Regions from separate parts of the Mucilaginibacter sp. GW821-FHT07G05 genome, predicted to be linked through region 1. Evidence: riboswitches for the same ligand, from Rfam matches in the RefSeq annotation. Region 1 holds a riboswitch; each other region holds the start of a gene.

Region 1 (4,079 bases):
GCGCAGCTTACCTAAAGTGTATTGGGCATAAGCTAAGCTGTCCTTTTGCTCAAAACCAATGGCAATGGCTTCAACACCGCGCTTTTGGTTTTTATTGAACCATGGTGACAGGAATACGGTTTGGTCTGTACAGTTAGGGCACCAGGTACCTACAATTTCAATAATTACTACTTTGCCCTTGTACTTATCATCGCTTAACGATACCGCTTTGCCGGTAAGGTCAGGGAAAGTGAAATCGAGCTTTTTGTAGCCTTCTTTTAAATAGGTAAGCTTGTAGGGATCGGGCAGTTCGGCTTTATCATCTTTTACGCCATCAAACTTGGTATTATCATAAATACCTTGTGAGGTTACGCCGCTTAAAGTACCGTCGGCATTGATCTTGCCTTTGTAGATCTTAGGGCTTGGGCCGGTAAAGCCCGACAGCACAAATTCATCTCCCTGTACGGTACCTTCCAGTTCGCGGCTATCGCCTGTTACCTGCATAATTACGCCGGTTAGTTTGTTACCGTTCTGTTTAAGGATAGCTACTTTGTTAGGCACCTGCTCCTTTGAGTAAAACTTAAGCTCCCATTTACCGCTTAAATTGGCAGCAGGGGCAACATCTTTACCCGGTTCAACAAAGCGGTATTTTTTGCCATACTCGGCTGTAAAAGGCAAAGCGTTGCCGCGTTTGCCGGGTACCAAGCTACGGTATTCGCCGTTCAGGGTACCGTTGTCTTCAATTTTAGCTACCAGGGCGGCATCATAAGTATTCATTTTGATGAATACCGAATCTTTACCCAGGCGCTGCACATGAAAATCATCACGACGGGTACCGTTCAGCAACGTGAAAGTGCCGTGCTCCAGATCTTTCCCCTTAAACTCGAAGTTGAAGGGCACCTGTGTTTCGCTCACGTTAAATACGCCCCGCCATACACCTTCCTTAATCACTTTTGCAGCCGGTTCCTTGTCACCGGCCAGTACAGCCCCGCTGAACAGTAAACCTGCCGACAGCAGCGCGGTGCCTTTTAAAAATTTAATTGTTTTCATAATGGTTGTTTATATGAGGTCGGTTTGTTATTTACCTTGTACTGTGTTACCTGCATCCTGCGTATTGGCCGCGTTTTCCGGTGCCGGTTCGGCTATTAAGGCATCCAGTACTTTGTTGAATTTCTTTTCGTAATCGTCAAAGTATTTGCCTGTTACCGTGCCGGTGTAGCCTGTGTATATTTCACGTACATCGCCCTTACGGTCAATAATTATTGTGGTAGGGAAAGCGATGAATTTGTTAAGCGCAGGCAGTTTTTGAGCTACCAGTTTTTTATCGGCCAGGCCACCAAACAGAATATCGTAACCGATATTGTACTTATCGCGCAGCTTACCTAAAGTATATTTTGCATACTCCAGGCTGTCTTTTTGCTCAAAGCCGATAGCGATAGCTTCTACACCACGTTTTTTATTTTTGTTGAACCATGGCGACAAAAACACGGTTTGATCTGTACAGTTAGGGCACCAGGTGCCAATAATTTCAACAATCACTACCTTGCCTTTGTATTTATTATCGCTTAACGATACCTGCTTACCGTTCAGATCGGGGAAGGTAAAATCAAGCTTTTTGTAGCCTTCTTTTAAAAAAGTAAGTTTATAAGGATCGGGCAGTTCAACATCGTTGTTTTTGGTAGCGTCAAACTTCAGGTTTTTGTATATCCCGAAGCCTTCTTCGCCAGATAATGTACCGTCATCGTTTATTTTTCCTTTAATAATAAAAGGGCTTGGGCCGGTAAAGCCCGATAGCGCGAACTCGTTACCTTGTATAGTACCTTCAATTTCGCGGCTATCGCCTACCACCGTCATTACCACACCGGTAAGTTTGTTGCCTTTTTGTTTTAACAGGGCTATTGAAGCAGGTACAGCCTCTTTACTGTATAATTTAAGCTCCCATTTACCGGTAAGATCTGCTGTAGGGGCTACATCTTTACCTGGCTCTACAAAGCGATAAGTTTTACCATGCTCGGCTGTAAAAGGCAACGCGTTACCACGGAAGTTAGGCACCAGGCTGCGGTATTCGCCGCTTAAGGTACCGTCATCATTTATTTTGGCAACGAGGGCCGCGTCATAAGTATTCATTTTGATAAATACCGAATCTTTACCCAGCAGCTGCACGTGGAAGTTATCGCGGCGTGAACCGTTTAACAAGGTAAATACGGCATGCTCGGCATCTTTACCTTTCAGCTCGAAGTTGAAGGGCACTTGCGATTCGCTCACGGTGAATACACCGCGCCAAACACCTTCTTTAATAAATTTTGCAGGCGGATTTTTATCGCCGGCTAACGCTGCGCCACTTAGCAACAATCCCAATGAAAGGTATTTTGCTTTAGATAGATAATTTTTGAAGTTCATTTTTTGTGTGATTTATAGTTGTTAAATTTTGTTTACTGCTTAATTGAACATTAAGTAGTGTGCTTAAATTTGAGGCATAAGCAATCCCTTACCCGCAGCTAAACAGCTACAGCTCACGGTAAATAATTCCGATAAATTTTATGCGGAGAAACCCCGGGGAACTACATGCACATACAACAACATCGCACGGTGGTTGCGCTTGATTGTTTGGCTAAAAAGAGATAATTCAAATTTTGCATAACACTAGTTAATTTATATTTCCGGAGGAACATCCCTTCGGAAAAAAGTAAAGCACTTATTTCATTACTGAATGAAAAGTTGCTAGAAGATCATCGAGACTTCCTCTCCCTTCTTCTTTATAAATCAACTAATTAATGGTGGGGTTAATTAGATGGCGTAAAGGTAACAATAAAAATCAATAATACAAGTTTATCTATAGAATTAGTAGTATTTATTTTTATTTAGTTTGATATATTGTTTAAATATGGATGACTGGCATCCTGGACTGTTCGGAAAAGCAAGCTGAATGAAATTACCACCATTGCATAAAGCAATACCTCTTTACAGCCAGGATGCCGGTCTTGTTTTTCAAGGCGGTATCCGGGTTAACAGACAGGTAAAAAATCTTTAATTACAACAGCAGCAACCGGGTAAAACTGCTAAGCAATAGCTGTTTAAGTTGCGCAATGCGGTTTGGCCATCAAAAATACCGTTCTTCATTTCTTTATAAATTTAATTTCAGTTTGTCAGGATCAGATTTAAACCCACTGCCTTTCCTGTTCGGTCAGCTTCACGGGTGTTGCACTGTTCCCTCCTATTTATAAATCAATCGGTGGTATATTGATATATGTGTAAGGTTTAGCTATAATTATTATAGCAGTATTTTTTTTTATTACGGGTGTATTATTTTACCGCTACGGTAAATTCAATATCCTCAGGCGGCAGGCACTCTTTATTGCTGCACGCTAAAAATGTGATAGTGCCTTTTACTACCGGGTTACTTTTATTAAGCTTTATTTTTTGCTGAAATATTACCTGCTTTTCAAAATAGGCAACGTTCACCCCAAAGTACTTTTCAAACTTTTTAATGGGTTTTGGCTCGGATGGTTTACCTACCAGCGAAATATCTGCCGACGCGGCGAACTTCAGTTCTGTTTTAGTTGGCCCGCCTTCGGCAATGTTTTGCGAGTAAATGTGCCAGCCTTTATCAATAGTAGCCTTAACAAATATTACGGCCTCGTTATTGCCCGTTTTTTTCGCTGCGTAAGCCCATTTAACAGGTTCCTGTATCTGGCTGTAAGCGCCAAAGCTTAGTAAGAGTATAAATGATAATAAGTATATTTTTTTCATGCTTGTATAGCTGCTTTGTATGTCAAATTAATGTTCCTGGTATTTGACTTATCCTGAGAGGCAAAAAGAGACAGCTATGTATCTGGAAATCTTTTTATCTTATCTATCTCCGCATATCGCGAAGCAGGAGTTAGCACCTTTTACATATATGAGGATGTACAGGTTGCTAAGACATCATAGGGCCTTTCCCTCTGTCTTTCTGGATAAGTACTATAAAGAACGTGTTATCTGATACAAATATATGATATAAACTATAATATCCATAGAATTTATAGAATTTTTTATAATTAATATCAAAAGCACATAATAACCAATAAAAAAAGCCCCGCGAAGAAGAATCTCAGCGGAGC
Region 2 (4,079 bases), on a different contig from region 1:
CAAATAGCGGGTTATCCTGGTTAGCGGTTGAAGTTACTTTCAGCTTGCCGCCATCATTAACCAACCATGCCCAACCCGAACCAAAACGTTTGGTAGCGGCATCATTAAATTCGGCCTTAAACTTATCAAGCGAACCGAATGAAGCAGTGATAGCATCAGCCAGTTTGCCGCTTGGGCCTGCACCACCCGGTGCACGCAGGCTTAACCAAAAGAAGTTATGGTTCCAGGCGCCGCCTGCATTGTTACGTGCTTTTGCTGATAATTTTGAAGCATTGGCAAAAAATTCCTTTTCGGTAGTGTAGGGTATCTTTTCGGCAACTATGGCATCGTTTACATTTTTAATGTAAGCGGTGTGGTGCTTGGTATAATGTATTTCGTTGGTTAAAGCATCGATGCTTGGCTCCAGATCGGCATATTTAAATGGCAATGCCACCTGTGTAAATTTAAAAGGCTCGGCACCTGCTAATGCATCGGCGGCAAACGCGCCTTTGGCCTGTAAACCTACCGCTATTGCCGCTGTAGCGGTTAAACTTGTTTGTATGAATTTTCGGCGACTTTTATTTTCCATGTCTTTTATTGATATGATGTATTTCGAACTGCAATTTATAAGATAAAGTATTCATATTCTCAACAATTACCTTATGCAACGGTTTTTTGACATTGCAAGTAATTTTTACAGACGTCGCGGGCAGATTCGAACTGCCGTATAAGGTTTTGCAGACCCCCACCTCTCCTCTCGGTCACGCGACTATTTTGTGTTATTGAGTGATTTGGTGAATGAGTGATTGAGTGGGCATGATAACTAATTAACCTACAATGTTGTTATCACATCCTGCACTCATTCATCAAATTGCTCAATAAATTATTTGTTGGGTTGCGGTGTTAAGCGCAAATAAGGTTTAACCTGGGTAAAACCTTTAGGAAATTTGGCCGGGATATCTTCCGTCTTAATTGCGGGTACCACCACCACGTCCTCGCCTTCTTTCCAGTCGGCAGGTGTGGCTACGCTGTAATTGGCGGTTAGCTGTAATGAATCTATCACCCGTAATATTTCCTGGAAATTTCTTCCTGTTGATGCCGGGTAAGTAATGATCAGTTTAATGGTTTTATCGGGCGCTATGATGAACAATGACCTTACCGTTGCGGTTAGCGATGCATTCGGGTGAATCATATCATAAACCTCGGCTATTTCGCGGTGCTCATCTGCTATGATCGGGAAGTTCACTTCCACATTCTGGGTTTCGTTAATGTCCTGTATCCAGCCTTTATGTGATTCTACTCCGTCAACACTCAGGGCAACTACCTTTACATCACGTTTATCAAACTCATCTTTCAATGATGCCGTGCGGCCAAGCTCGGTAGTACACACAGGTGTATAGTCCGCAGGGTGCGAGAATAGCACGCCCCAGCTGTCGCCTAAAAATTCGTAAAAATCTATTTCGCCTAATGATGTTTGCGCCGTAAAGTTGGGCGCTTTGTCTCCTAATCGTAAACTCATGGTGATTATGTATTTATGTTGTTATTTGTATCCTAATTAATTATGCTGCAACCGAATCATAAACCGCTGCTAACACGCTTACTGCATGGTCAATTTCGGCAGCGGTATTGTATTTACTGAACGAGAAACGAATGGTGTTCCTCGATGCATCGGCATTAATGGCCTGTAATACATGCGATGCCGAGCCGGTAGAGCAGGCGCTGCCGCCCGATACCGAGATGTTGTTTTGATCGAGATAAGCTAACAGATCGAAAGCGTTGGCGTTAACCGGCAAGCTCGCGCTTAGCACAGTGTAAAGACTTTTATCTGCAATGGCCGAATTACCATTGAAATATACATCGCCAACCTGTTCCTGTAGTTTATAGATCATCCTGTTTTTTAATGTTTGTATATATTTTTGATGCTCATCAATATCGCGGTAAGCTATTTCCAGCGCTTTTGCCAGGCCAATTATACCGTGAATATTCTCGGTACCTGCCCTTAATTTGCGTTCCTGCGAGCCGCCGTGCAACAACCTCGAAAGTTGTACACCATCGCGACAGTAAAGAAACCCTACCCCTTTTGGCCCATGAAACTTATGTGCCGAAGCTGCTAAAAAATGTGTTTTTAGTTTTGACAGATCGTGGCGGTAATGCCCGATGGTTTGAACCGTATCTGAATGAAAAATTGCTCCGTAGCTACAACAGACCTCGCCTATCAATTCGATATCGTTCAGGTTGCCAATTTCGTTATTGGCATGCATTACCGATACCAGCGAGCGTGTATTGTTTTGCAATAAGGTTTCGAGGTGATCGATATCAAGGTTACCCCTGCTATCTATATTGATGAAGCTTAATTTTATTTCGCCTTGTTTTTGCAGTTCTTCCAGCGTGTGCAGTACCGCATGGTGTTCAAAAGGCGTAGTGATAACGTGTTTTATTTGGTGAGAACGTACGCTTGATAGTATGGCCGTGTTATCGGCCTCGGTACCACCACTTGTAAAGATGATCTCGTTCGGCGACGCGTTCAGTAAACCTGCAATGGTTTGCCTTGCCTGCTCAATAGCACTTTTTACCTGCCTGCCATGCTCATGATGCGACGAAGGATTTCCGAAAAATTCGAGTAAGTAAGGGGTGATGGTGGTAAATACCTCGCTATCAAGTTGAGTGGTTGCGGCGTTATCAAGGTAAATTCTCATTTTGTTTCTCTTTTTATAAATCGTTAACAGTTATGTTTTTGTATCGACTTATCCGGAAAAGAGGCAAAAAAGAAAAGCTGCTGAGCGAGTCTTAAAATATTTGTCATCTTATCTTCCTCCTTTGTGGCGGAGCAGGAATTAGCACCTTTTACAAGCTCAAGAGCCGGTACAGGTTGCTAAGACGTCATAGGGCCTTTCCCTCTGTCTTTCTGGATAAGTATAATAAAGAACAATTATTATGATGCAAACATACACATTTAAACTACTATTCACATAGATTTTATAGTTTTTATTTGAAATAAATTATTTATCACTGATTTACAGCGAAATAAAAATGCGCCCGGTAGTTAAACCAGACGCATTTTTCTCTATTTAGGTTATTGAAAAGCTCAATTAGCAGATCACCTGCCCGCAAAATATTGCTCGCAAAGGCCGAATGACAGTGTCATCCCGTTGCCGCCAACACCGTTGATGATGGTTACACCCGGTTCCGGATCGGTGATAAATTCGGTTTCGCCGTTCATCATTTTTGGGTAGATGCCATGCCACGATTGCAGCAGTTTCCAGTCTTTAAAAGTAGCGAAGGTATGCAGGTAGTCGGTAATTAATTTGTTAATAAATTCCTTATCGAACGGATCGTGCACCAAACCATATTCGTGCGAGTCGCCTATAGTAAGTTCGCCGCCGCCATTTTGCGATACCATTACATGGATGCCCCATTTTAAATGTTCGGCATACTGTTCCTCATAACGCTGCTTAAGCGCAGGTAATGAAGCAGCTATCTGAAAACCTGGATAATGGATCATAGATAAACCACCGCAAAGCGACGGACCTATGCGCCAACCCTCGGGCTGGGTAACCAAACGCATCATTTGCAGTTTACATTTGCTGATATTGGTTTGCAGGAATAATTCGGGATACAGGGTTTCAAAATCGGCACCGCTGCATACAAATATTTCGTCGGCCTCCCAGGTACGTTTACCGGAGTAAACCTTTGGCGCTTCAATTTGGCTTATGGCCGTGTTCCAATGAAACTCAACACCGAATTTACCGGCAAGGTAAGCGGCCACCTGCCCTACCGCTACACGTGACTCAATGATCATTTCTTCGCCGCTCCATAAAGCGCCCTTTAAACCATCCGGGTTTACAGCCGGTGATCTTTTCAGTGCTTCGGCCGGTGTAAGTAAGGCGCAGTCGCGGTCATTTTTGTTGGCTTCCACATAGTCGGCAATTACCTGTAGCTCATCATCATGATAAGCCAAATGCAGCGAGCCAACTTCGTCATGCCAGATATCGGCTTCGGTACAAACCGTTTTCCAGATGCTGCGAGACAGCATGGCCCTTTCAAACATTGGCCCGGTGGCCTGCCCTATTGGCCACACCATACCAAAATTACGTATTGAT
Region 3 (4,079 bases), on a different contig from region 1:
GGCAATGCTGCGCGCTGCTTTTAAACCTTTAGCGCCGCCATCGGGCGAGTTGTTATAGAAAGTGCGGTCGGCAGTTAATGCCAATCTTTGCGACTCATTAAAAGCAATACCCCATGATGAATGACGGGCATTGGTAGCTATCAGTATCAGATTTTTGATACGCTCCGGCTCAATAATCGACCATTCTAACGATTGCTGGCCACCTAATGAACCACCGATAAGGATATGGATATCTTCGATATTCAAATAATCAGCCAGTAGCTGATGCGCCTTAACAATATCCCTTATGGTAAATTGCGGGAATGCCAAATAATAAGGCTGCCCGGTAACCGGGTTTGTACTTAGCGGATTAGTAGTACCATAAGGCGAACCCAAAATATTGGCACACACAATAAAATGTTCTTCGGGATTAAAATAGTTATCCGTACCGAATAAACCCTGCCACCAATCAAGCACGTCGGAATTGGCGGTCAACGCATGGCACACCCAAACCACATTATCCTTGTTTTTGTTCAGCTTGCCGTAGGTATTAAAACCTATTTCAAGATCATGCAACTCGCTGCCCGACTCAAGTTTAAATGTTTTAGTGTACTTAAATACTTCTGTGTTCATATATATTATTTAAGTCCCTCCCCAACGGAAGGGACTTTTTAATTTGTATAGCCCGCGCTAAATGGTTTACACCAATTCGGCTTCGGGTTGTTTTATTTTATTGAAGGCTTGTTCAAAATCGCCTTTAATATCATCAATATGTTCAATACCAACGGCTACACGTAACAGGGTAGGCGTAACACCGGCAGAAAGTTGCTCTTCATCACTCAATTGCTGATGCGTAGTAGCAGATGGCTGTATGATCAGCGTTTTCGCGTCGCCCACGTTTGCCACATGGCTCACCAGTTTAAGGCTGTCAATTATTGCACCCGCGTTTTCTTTATCGCCTTTTACCTCAAATGACAATACCGCGCCAAATCCGTTTTTTAAATACTTTTTAGCCAGCGCGTTATACGGTGATGATGCCAAACCCGGATAGTTTACTTTGGCTACCAAAGGATGCTGTTCCAACCATTTGGCCAGTTCGAGCGCGTTATCAATATGGCGTTGTACACGTAACGACAGGGTTTCTAATCCCTGAACCAATAACCACGAGTTGAATGGTGATTGCGACGGACCGAAATCGCGCAGGCCTTCCACACGGGCACGTATAATAAACTGAATATTACCAAACGGACCGCCAATACCGAATACATCGCCAAATACTAAACCATGGTAACCTTCGGCCGGTTCGGTAAATTGAGGATATTTGCCGTTGGCCCAGTTGTAGTTACCACCATCAACTATTACACCGCCAATGCTTGTACCATGGCCGCCAATCCATTTGGTAGCCGATTGTACTACAACATGTGCGCCATGCTCCAGCGGGCGGAACAAATATCCGGCAGCGCCGAAAGTATTATCTACTATTAAAGGAAGGTCGTGTTTTTGTGCAACCGCGGCAATCTTTTCAAAATCAGGGATATTAAAACCCGGATTACCTATGGTTTCGAGGTAAATTGCTTTTGTTTTATCGTCAATAAGGGCTTCTATGTTTTCGGCAGTATCGTCTTTGGCAAAACGCGCGTCGATACCAATGCGTTTAAAGGCTACTTTAAACTGGTTGTAAGTGCCTCCGTATAAAAATGGCGAGGTAACAAAGTTATCGCCAAGCTGTAAAATGTTATTTAAGGCCAAAAATTGCGCTGCCTGGCCGGATGCTGTTGCTAATGCCGCTACACCACCTTCTAAAGCCGCTACCCGTTTTTCAAAAACATCGGTAGTGGGGTTCATTATGCGGGAATAGATATTGCCAAACTCTTTCAGCGCGAATAGGTTAGCACCATGCTCGGCACTGTTAAAAACATAAGAAGTAGTTTGATATAAAGGTACAGCGCGTGAACCTGTTGTTGCATCTGCTTCCTGACCTGCGTGTAATTGTAGTGTTTCGAATTTTAAATTTGTAGTAGACATGATATGTTAAGATTTTAATTGTTTGTAAATGATCAGTTTGTTTTACCGTGTGCGCAAAGCAGGATAATAGCATCCCGATAGGAGCAACACGCGTATTTTTCAGGAAAATGAAAATGGGAACGTGTTACTGAATCAACAGCAGCAACACATACAAATACAAATAGCAAATGAATTGCCGGTTGGGGTAACCTGTTGTATCTTACTTTCTTTAACTTGTACTAAACTTTTCATGGTGGTTAATTTATATTCCCCGGGATCCATTCTCCGGGCCAGGAATTGGCACCTTCTTCAAATTGAAGGGTTGCCAGTGGGTTGTTGAGCCTGATCTCTCGCCACTTCTTTATAAACCAAAATTCGCCGGTTGGCGGAACAATGATCTTAATATTTGCTACCAAATAATGTTTCAAAGATATGTTAATTGAATACTTATCTCCAAATTTTATTTTTATTTATGCTTAAAAACTGTTAAAAGCCGCTTCAAGGTCGGCAATAAGATCATCAATATGCTCTAAACCTACTGATACCCTAAGCAGGTTTCGGGGCGTTTTGGTGTCGGGCCCTTCTACCGATGCACGGTGTTCTATCAGGCTTTCAACACCACCCAGGCTGGTGGCTTGTGTAAACAGCTTTACACTATTTACTACTTTACGGGTATCATCTTCGCTGCCTTTTATGCAAAAAGACAGCATTCCGCCAAAGCTCAGCATTTGCGCCTTAGCAATATCATGCTGTGGGTGCGATGGCAAACCCGGATACATTACACGTTCTACCTTCGGATGGTCTTGCAAAAATTGTACTAATAGCTGCGCGTTATTTACATGACCACGTACACGGTAAGGCAGCGTTTTAATACTGCGTACCAAGTAATAGCAATCCATAGGCGAGGGGATAGCGCCACCCATTTCCTGTACCTGGCGGATCTTTAACCACCAGTCGCTTTTTTCAGCGGCAATTAATGCGCCGCCCATCAGGTCGCTGTGGCCGCCAAAGTATTTTGTAGCCGAGTGCATCACCAGGTCGGCCCCTAATGCGATAGGTTGCTGGCATACAGGTGTGGCGAAAGTATTATCGCACACTACTTTAATACCTTTGGAATGGGCTATGGCAACTACCTTTCTAATATCGGTAAGCTTCAATAACGGGTTCGATGGGGTTTCTATCCATATTACACCAGTATTGGATTTTATATGCTGTTGTAGTAATTCGGTATTGTTCACATCAATAAAATCGAACTCCAGTATACCGGCAAAAAGATTTTTGATCTGGTTGCGCAAACCATGGTACATATCATCGGGTAATATAATATGTGTGCCCGCAGGTAACGATTGAAATACCGCCATGCCCGCGGCATTGCCCGATGAAAACGCTGCTGCCTCAACACCGCCCTCCAGTTGAGCAAGTACCTGCTCTAAAGCGCTCCGGTTGGGGTTGGATGAACGACTGTATATATAACCTCCCGGATAACTGCCATCTTCGCCACGTTCAAATGTGGTCGACATGATGATGGGCTGTATCACCGCTTTCGTGGTTGGGTCGTTATGGTTGCCGGCGTGTATGGCTATGGTTTCGATATTCATAAGGCAGAAAATTATGCCCCAAATTAAGCAACATTAATTTATTTGATTGTAGCGTTCACAATAATATTACCGTAATAAGTTTAAAACCCCAATGTCATAACCCCATTTTTATGAAAAGTTTAGTATGCTCCATATTGGTGATCTGCGCCGTATCATGCAATAAAGAAGATTTAAAAACAGCAGGCAATATTAGCACCGATAAGCTGTACGGCAAGTGGAAATGGGTGCAATCAACGGGAGGCTTTGCGGGTAGAACTATTACACCGCAGTCTGAAGGTTACCGTTCATCGGTTGAGTTTAAACGGAATAATACGGCTACTTTTTATCGTAACGATTCGCTTACAAACCAATCGGCGTTTACGCTTAGCAAGGATAAAACCATTTTTTCTGAAGATCCGGCTTATATCATTAAATATCAGAACGGTGGGTTAGACCAGGTGATCGTAAAAGCTAAAAATGATACGCTTGTTTTGGCCGATAACGTTAATGACGGCTTCG

What was found. A riboswitch is a leader RNA that binds a small molecule or an ion and turns the genes downstream of it on or off. The one in region 1 is predicted to bind S-adenosylmethionine.
Region 2: linked by a shared signal. The riboswitch ahead of AC07NA_RS23405 (cysteine desulfurase family protein) and the one ahead of AC07NA_RS14705 (peroxiredoxin family protein) in region 1 are both predicted to bind S-adenosylmethionine.
Region 3: linked by a shared signal. The riboswitch ahead of AC07NA_RS03300 (O-acetylhomoserine aminocarboxypropyltransferase/cysteine synthase family protein) and the one ahead of AC07NA_RS14705 (peroxiredoxin family protein) in region 1 are both predicted to bind S-adenosylmethionine.

What each region holds. Positions count from the first base shown of each region.
Region 1 covers NZ_JBWKQC010000005.1:226,720-230,798, forward strand. Annotated here, with positions in the region: gene AC07NA_RS14700 (peroxiredoxin family protein) at 1-1,029, opposite strand, end outside; gene AC07NA_RS14705 (peroxiredoxin family protein) at 1,057-2,379, opposite strand; SAM riboswitch class I at 2,629-2,744, opposite strand; gene AC07NA_RS14710 (protein-disulfide reductase DsbD N-terminal domain-containing protein) at 3,283-3,729, opposite strand; SAM riboswitch class I at 3,826-3,939, opposite strand.
Region 2 covers NZ_JBWKQC010000012.1:42,495-46,573, reverse strand. Annotated here, with positions in the region: gene AC07NA_RS23420 (superoxide dismutase) at 1-568, opposite strand, end outside; tRNA gene AC07NA_RS23415 (tRNA-Cys) at 680-750, opposite strand; gene AC07NA_RS23410 (peroxiredoxin) at 863-1,498, opposite strand; gene AC07NA_RS23405 (cysteine desulfurase family protein) at 1,539-2,675, opposite strand; SAM riboswitch class I at 2,781-2,895, opposite strand; gene AC07NA_RS23400 (TIGR03364 family FAD-dependent oxidoreductase) at 3,077-4,079, opposite strand, start outside.
Region 3 covers NZ_JBWKQC010000001.1:790,597-794,675, reverse strand. Annotated here, with positions in the region: gene AC07NA_RS03305 (homoserine O-acetyltransferase family protein) at 1-612, opposite strand, end outside; gene AC07NA_RS03300 (O-acetylhomoserine aminocarboxypropyltransferase/cysteine synthase family protein) at 679-2,004, opposite strand; SAM riboswitch class I at 2,243-2,353, opposite strand; gene AC07NA_RS03295 (trans-sulfuration enzyme family protein) at 2,460-3,581, opposite strand; gene AC07NA_RS03290 (hypothetical protein) at 3,692-4,079, shown strand, end outside.